One region of the Streptomyces sp. NPDC007162 genome, then DNA from elsewhere that is predicted to be linked to it. Evidence: riboswitches for the same ligand, from Rfam matches in the RefSeq annotation. Region 1 holds a riboswitch; each other region holds the start of a gene.
What was found. A riboswitch is a leader RNA that binds a small molecule or an ion and turns the genes downstream of it on or off. The one in region 1 is predicted to bind thiamine pyrophosphate.
Positions count from the first base shown of each region.

Region 2: another riboswitch for thiamine pyrophosphate. It lies ahead of thiC (phosphomethylpyrimidine synthase ThiC); the one in region 1 lies ahead of thiO (glycine oxidase ThiO).
Region 3: another riboswitch for thiamine pyrophosphate. It lies ahead of ABZ646_RS02465 (thiamine ABC transporter substrate-binding protein); the one in region 1 lies ahead of thiO (glycine oxidase ThiO).

Region 1 covers NZ_JBEYFC010000024.1:33,336-35,597, reverse strand. Annotated here, with positions in the region: gene thiO (glycine oxidase ThiO) at 1-982, opposite strand, end outside; TPP riboswitch at 980-1,091, opposite strand; gene ABZ646_RS05140 (FAD-dependent oxidoreductase) at 1,225-2,262, shown strand, end outside.
Region 2 covers NZ_JBEYFC010000037.1:2,876-5,137, forward strand. Annotated here, with positions in the region: gene thiC (phosphomethylpyrimidine synthase ThiC) at 1-1,029, opposite strand, end outside; TPP riboswitch at 1,022-1,199, opposite strand; gene ABZ646_RS06930 (YibE/F family protein) at 1,271-2,262, shown strand, end outside.
Region 3 covers NZ_JBEYFC010000010.1:23,377-25,638, forward strand. Annotated here, with positions in the region: gene rlmN (23S rRNA (adenine(2503)-C(2))-methyltransferase RlmN) at 1-1,017, shown strand, start outside; TPP riboswitch at 1,053-1,160, shown strand; gene ABZ646_RS02465 (thiamine ABC transporter substrate-binding protein) at 1,241-2,262, shown strand, end outside.

The sequences.
Region 1 (2,262 bases):
CGAGCAGCGGCGCGTTGTCGGGGGAGCCGGGGCGCAGCCCGGCCCGGGTCTCGGCCAGCGGCAGTTCGGTGATGCCGGGAACCAGCTCATGGGCGTCGCGCAGCAGCTCGTAGACGCCGCCCGCCGTGACGGTGGTGTCCCAGCCCAGCTCCTCACTGGTCGCGCCGACGACCAGCTCGCCGTTCTCCCTGGGCACCAGGTAGACATTGCCGCCCCGCACCACGGCCCGCACGGTCCGGCTGAGGAACGGCGCGTGGCGCGGGGGCACCGTCAGTCGCAGCACCTGCCCCTTCACGGGCCGCACCGGCGGCAGCACGTCGTCGGGGACGCCTGCCAGCCGCCCGCTCAGGCTCCCGCCCGCGAGCACCACCTGCCCGGCGCCCAGCGTCCGTCCCGCGCGCGTGACGGCGCCGGCCGCCCGCTCCCGTACGACGTCCAGCCGCTCGGCCCAGTCGCGGTGGAACACCACCCCGGCCCGCTCGCACGCCGTGACCAGGGCGGCCGCCAGCCGACGCGGGTCGATCTGGTGGTCGCCGTCGACCCGCAGCCCGCCGCGCACCCCGGGCGCCAGCATCGGCTCCAGGCGCCGGCACTCCCGCCCGGAAAGCCACTGCGAGTCCAGACCCGACTGCTGCTGCAGGGCGTGCAGTTCCCGCAGGTGGGCGCGGTCGTCGGCGTCCAGGGCGACCGCGAGCGTGCCGCAGCGCCGGTAGCCGAGGTCCTGGCCGGTCAGCTCGGTCAGCTCGGCGGCGAAGCCGGGATAACGGCGGGCGGAGGCCAGGTTGAGCCCCAGCAGGGTCTGCTCGCCGTGGTGCAGTTCGGTGACCGCGGCCAGCATCCCGGCCGCGACCTGCGCGGCCCCGCCGCCGGGCGCCGGGTCGACCACGGTGGTGGCGAGCCCGCGCTGAGCCGCCCGCCAGGCCGTGACCAGACCGATGATCCCGCCCCCGATGACGAGGACGTCGGACGTACGTGAGGACATGGGCGTCCAGCCCCTCCCTTCGCCGGCATGACCCGGATCAGGTTCGTACGGTCGGAGGCCGCCAGCCTCCCTCTCAGCCCGGTGCGTCCGGGCTCCCGCGTGTGCTTGTACGTCCGCCACCCTAGCCCGAGTCGTCCGGCGCGGTAAGGACGCCCTCGCCGGGCGCTGTGCAACAGGTCACGCGGCACGCCCCCTGACTGACTCTTTGTCAGTTGTCTATCGTTCTTGTCCATGGTGATCAGGTGAGCGGGCAGACGCAGCGACAGGGCACGTCACAGGAGCGGCGCGTGGTCGTCGTGGGCGCGGGCATGGCCGGGGTGCAGACCGCCGTCGCCCTGCGCGAGCGGGGTTTCACGGGCACGGTCACGCTGATCGGCGCCGAGCCGCACCAGCCGTACGACCGGCCGCCGCTCTCCAAGGCCGTGCTGCTCGGCAAGGCGGAGGGCTCGGCCTTCGAGGTCGACTTCGAGGCGCTCGGCATCGAGCTGGCGCTGGGCCGCGAGGCGGTCGGCGTGCGCACCGCCGACCACGAGCTGGACACCGAGGCGGGACCGGTGCCGTACGACGTCCTGGTGCTCGCGACCGGTGCCGAGCCGATCACGCTGCCCGGCACCGAGGGGGTGCCCGGCGTCCACCTGCTGCGCACCCTGGACGACGCCGAGCGGCTGCGGCCGGTGCTCGCCCGGCAGCACGACATCGTGGTGGTCGGCGCGGGCTGGATCGGCGCCGAGTTCGCCACGGCCGCGCGTGCCGCCGGCTGCGCGGTGACCGTCGTGGAGGCCGCCGACCGGCCGCTCGCCGGGGCCCTGCCCGCCGATGTCGCCGCGCCAATGGCCGCCTGGTACGCGGACAGCGGCACCGAACTGCGCACGCACGCGCGCGTGGCGCGCGTCGAACCCGGCGCGGTGGTCCTCGACGACGGCGCGCGGGTCCCCGCGGGCGCCGTCGTGGTCGGCATCGGCGCCCGCCCCGCCACCGGCTGGCTGGCCGGCTCCGGCATCGAGCTGGGCGCCCACGGCGACGTGATCGCCGACGACCGCCTGCGCACCGGCGCGCCGGACGTCTACGCCGTCGGCGACTGCGCGTCCTTCCCGTCCGGCCGCTACGGCGACCGCCTGCTGATCCACCACTGGGACAACGCCCTTCAGGGCCCGCGCACGGTGGCCGCCAACATCCTCGGCGAGTCCGACGCCGTCTACGACCCGGTGCCGTACTTCTGGTCCGAACAGTTCGGCCGCTTCGTCCAGTACGCGGGCCACCACGCGTCCGCCGACCGGATG
Region 2 (2,262 bases), on a different contig from region 1:
GTTCTCGTACAGGAACGACTCCTTGTGGTGCGCGAGGCACCAGGCCGCCATGATCGAGCCGCCCCGCGAGACGATGCCGGTCTTGCGGTTCGCCGTGAGCGGGACGAACGGCAGTCGGACGCCCGCGTGGACGGTCATGTAGTCCACGCCCTGCTCGGCCTGTTCGATCACCGTGTCCTTGTAGATCTCCCAGGTCAGCTCCTCGGCCCGGCCGTCCACCTTCTCCAGGGCCTGGTAGAGCGGCACCGTGCCGATGGGGACGGGGGAGTTGCGCAGCACCCACTCCCGGGTGGTGTGGATGTTGCGGCCGGTGGAGAGGTCCATGACCGTGTCGGCGCCCCAGCGGGTCGCCCAGGTCATCTTCTCCACCTCCTCCTCGATGGAGGAGGTCACCGCCGAGTTGCCGATGTTGGCGTTGACCTTCACCAGGAACCGCTTGCCGATGATCATCGGCTCGATCTCCGGGTGGTTGACGTTGGCCGGCAGCACGGCCCGCCCCGCCGCGATCTCCGCACGGACGACCTCCGGCGGGACGTTCTCCCGGATGGCCACGTACTCCATCTCGGGCGAGATCTCGCCTCGGCGCGCGTACGCGAGCTGGGTGACCGCCTCACCGGTCCGGCCCCGGCGCGGCTGGCGCGGACGTCCCGGGAAGACCGCGTCCAGGTTGCGCAGCCCGCCGCGCGGCGCGGTGTGCTTGATCCCGTCGTCCTCGGGACGGACCGGCCGGCCCGCGTACTCCTCGGTGTCACCGCGGGCGACGATCCAGTTCTCCCGCAACGGGGGCAGCCCCCGGCGGACGTCGGTCTCGACGAGCGGATCGGTGTACGGGCCCGAGGTGTCGTAGAGGGTGACCGACTGCCCGTTGGTCAGGTGCACTTGACGGACCGGCACTCGCAGGTCGGGGCGCGAGCCCTCGACATAGCCCTTGTGCCAGCCCACGGACTTCCCGGCCCCCTGCGGCGCTTCACCCGTGGTGGGCTGTTCGTCCTGGCTGAAGGCAGGCGTGCGTGCGTCCTTGTTGGTCATGAGACCTACTCCCTACGCCGGCATTACCCGGTAACAGGTTCGGCGGTCGACGCAGCGGCTTCCGTGGAGCGGTGCTCCCTGTGGAACTTCACTTGTTCCACGTGAAACATCGCGAATACGGAGGTCAGCGCCCTCTCAGCCCGGTGCTCCGAGCTCCCGCGTGTGCAAAGGTGCCTCCACGCTAGCGTCAATTCGGGCGCGGTGAACAGGGGGCCCCTGCCGTTCTTGCGATGATCGGGCGGTGACCACGACACAGCAGCCCCCCTATCCGCCTTCTGACCCACGGCGCGGCAACGGCGCGGCAACGGGCGGCGAACCGGGCCACGGGGGCCATGGTGCCGGTGCCGGGCGTGCCCATGCGCACGAGCAAGGGCACGTCCACGGGCAGGGACACCAGCACGGCGGTGAGTACGGACACGGGTCCGGCCAGGAGCACGCTCCTGGCGACGCCCACAGCCGGACGGCCGGCGCCGGTCCGGGTCACGGACATGCCGGTACCGGCGGCGGACACGGCCACTCGCACAGCCACGGTCCCGCCGCCCCCGTCTCGAAGCATCTGCGCAAGGTCATCGCGGCGATCCTGATCCCCTTCACCGCCGCGGTGGTGGTCGGCCTGGTGGTGCTGTGGCCCGGCGGCGCCCCGCCGCACGAGCGCACCGGCGTCGGTTTCGACCGGCAGACGCAGGCGGCCACGGTCGCCAAGGTCGTCTCGGTCAGCTGCAAGTCGGTCAACGCCTCGGGGGGCGGTTCGACCGGTGACATCCCCACCACCGAGGGAGGGTCCGGCAAGCAGGAGGACGGCGGCACCTGCAAGAAGGCCACGGTCCGGGTCGACACCGGCAAGGACAAGGGCCGTACCTTCACCGAGATCGTGCAGCCCGACCAGTCACGGCAGTTGCACCAGGGCGAGAAGGTCGTGGTCGCCTACGAGCCCTCGGCGCCGAAGGATCTGCAGTACTCGGTCACCGATGTGAACCGGAAGTTCCCGATGGCGCTGCTGGCCGGGATCTTCGCATTCGCCGTCGTGGTGGTGGGCCGCCTGCGCGGGGTGATGGCGCTGGTCGCACTGGCCGTCAGCTTCATGGTGCTGACCCTGTTCATCCTCCCGGCGATCCTCCAGGGTTCGAATCCGCTGCTGGTGGCGGTGGTCGGGGCGAGCGCCATCATGCTGATCGCCCTGTACATGTGTCACGGACTGTCGGCCCGTACCTCCGTGGCGGTGCTCGGCACGCT
Region 3 (2,262 bases), on a different contig from region 1:
AAGGACGCGGTGGCCGAGGCCGGGGAGAAGCCGTTCCGTGCCAAGCAGCTCTCGCAGCACTACTTCGCGCGGTACGCGCACGACCCCGAGCAGTGGACGGACATCCCGGCCGGCTCCCGGGACAAGCTGCGGGAGGCCCTGTTCCCGGAGCTGATGACCGTCGTACGGCATCTGTCCACGGACGAGGGCACCACCCGCAAGACGCTGTGGCGGCTGTTCGACGGCACGCTCGTCGAGTCGGTGCTGATGCGCTACCCGGACCGGGTGACCATGTGTATCAGCTCGCAGGCGGGATGCGGGATGAACTGCCCGTTCTGCGCGACCGGGCAGGCGGGTCTCGACCGGAACCTGTCCACCGCCGAGATCGTCCACCAGATCGTCGACGGTATGCGGGCGCTCAGGGACGGGGAGGTCCCGGGGGGACCGGCGCGACTCTCCAACATCGTCTTCATGGGGATGGGCGAACCGCTCGCCAACTACAAGCGGGTGGTCGGCGCCATCCGGGCGCTGACCGATCCCGCTCCCGACGGGCTCGGCCTCTCGCAGCGCGGGATCACCGTCTCCACCGTCGGACTCGTCCCGGCCATCCACCGGTTCGCCGACGAGGGCTTCAAGTGCCGGCTCGCGATCTCCCTGCACGCCCCCGACGACGAACTGCGCGACACCCTGGTCCCGGTCAACACCCGGTGGAAGGTGCGCGAGGTCCTCGACGCCGGGTTCGACTACGTCGAGAAGAGCGGCCGCCGGCTGTCCATCGAGTACGCGCTCATCCGGGACATCAACGACCAGGCGTGGCGCGGTGACCGGCTCGGCCGGCTGCTCAAGGGCAAGCCGGTGCACGTCAACCTCATCCCGCTGAACCCCACCCCGGGCTCCAAGTGGACCGCCTCGCGGCCCGAGGACGAGAAGGCGTTCGTCGAGGCGATCGCCGCGCACGGTGTTCCCGTCACCGTCCGGGACACCCGTGGCCAGGAGATCGACGGGGCCTGTGGTCAGCTCGCGGCCACGGAGCGGTAGCCTGAGGGCGGATCCACAGCCGTACCCACATCTTCATATTCCGACAGGGGAGCGCCACAGCGCTGAGAGTGCGGCAATCGGGCCGCAGACCCTCTGAACCTCGCCCAGGTCATTCTGGGTAGGAAGTTCGGTCATCACTCAAGCTGTTGCGCCCTGCCCGCGAGCCCCGTGCTCACGGGCAGGGCCGCGTCTCTTCCTGGTCCACCCCAGGAGGAAAACACCAGTGCACACCAGAACCCTCGTGGCCGCGGCCGTCGGGCTCGGTCTCGTCACGCTGTCCGCGTGCTCGTCGTCGGACACCGGCGCCGACGCCAAGACCGTCACCCTGGTCAGTCACGACTCGTGGGCCGTCTCCAAGAACGTGCTCAAGGACTTCGAGAAGCAGTCCGGCTACCAGGTCAAGGTCCTCAAGGACGGCGACGCCGGACAGGCCGTCAACAAGGCGATCCTGACCAAGGACAACCCCCAGGGCGACGTCTTCTTCGGCGTCGACAACACCCTGCTGTCCAGGGCTCTCGACAACGGATTGTTCCAGCCGTACGAGGCCAAGGGCCTGGGCCAGGTCGCAACGGCGTACCAGCTCGACGCCGCCAAGCACCGGGTGACGCCCATCGACTACGGCGACATCTGCGTGAACTACGACAAGGCGTACTTCAGCGAGCACAAGCTGGCCCCGCCCGCGTCGTACGCCGATCTCGTCAAGCCGCAGTACAAGAACCTCCTCGTCACGGAGAACGCCGCCACCTCCTCGCCGGGCCTCGGGTTCCTGCTCGGCTCCGCCGCCCGGTACGGGGACGGCGGGTGGCCGGACTACTGGAAGAAGCTCAAGGCCAACGGCGTGAAGGTGGTCGACGGCTGGGAGCAGGCCTACAACGAGGAGTTCTCCGGTTCGGCCGGCGGGAAGAAGGCCAAGGGGGACCGGCCGCTCGTCGTGTCGTACGCCTCGTCGCCGCCCGCCGAGGTCATCTACGCCGACCCGAAGCCCAGCACCGCCCCCACCGGTGTCGCGACCGGCACCTGCTTCCGGCAGATAGAGTTCGCCGGACTGCTGAGCAACGCCGGGAACACCAAGGGCGGCAAGGCGCTCATCGACTTCCTGGTCTCCAAGGAGTTCCAGGAGGACATGCCGCTCAACATGTTCGTGTACCCGGTGGTCAAGGGGGCCGCGGTGCCTGCCGAGTTCACCGAGTACGGTCCTGCGGCCCAGGATCCCGAGACCATGGCGCCCGACAAGATCGCCGCCAA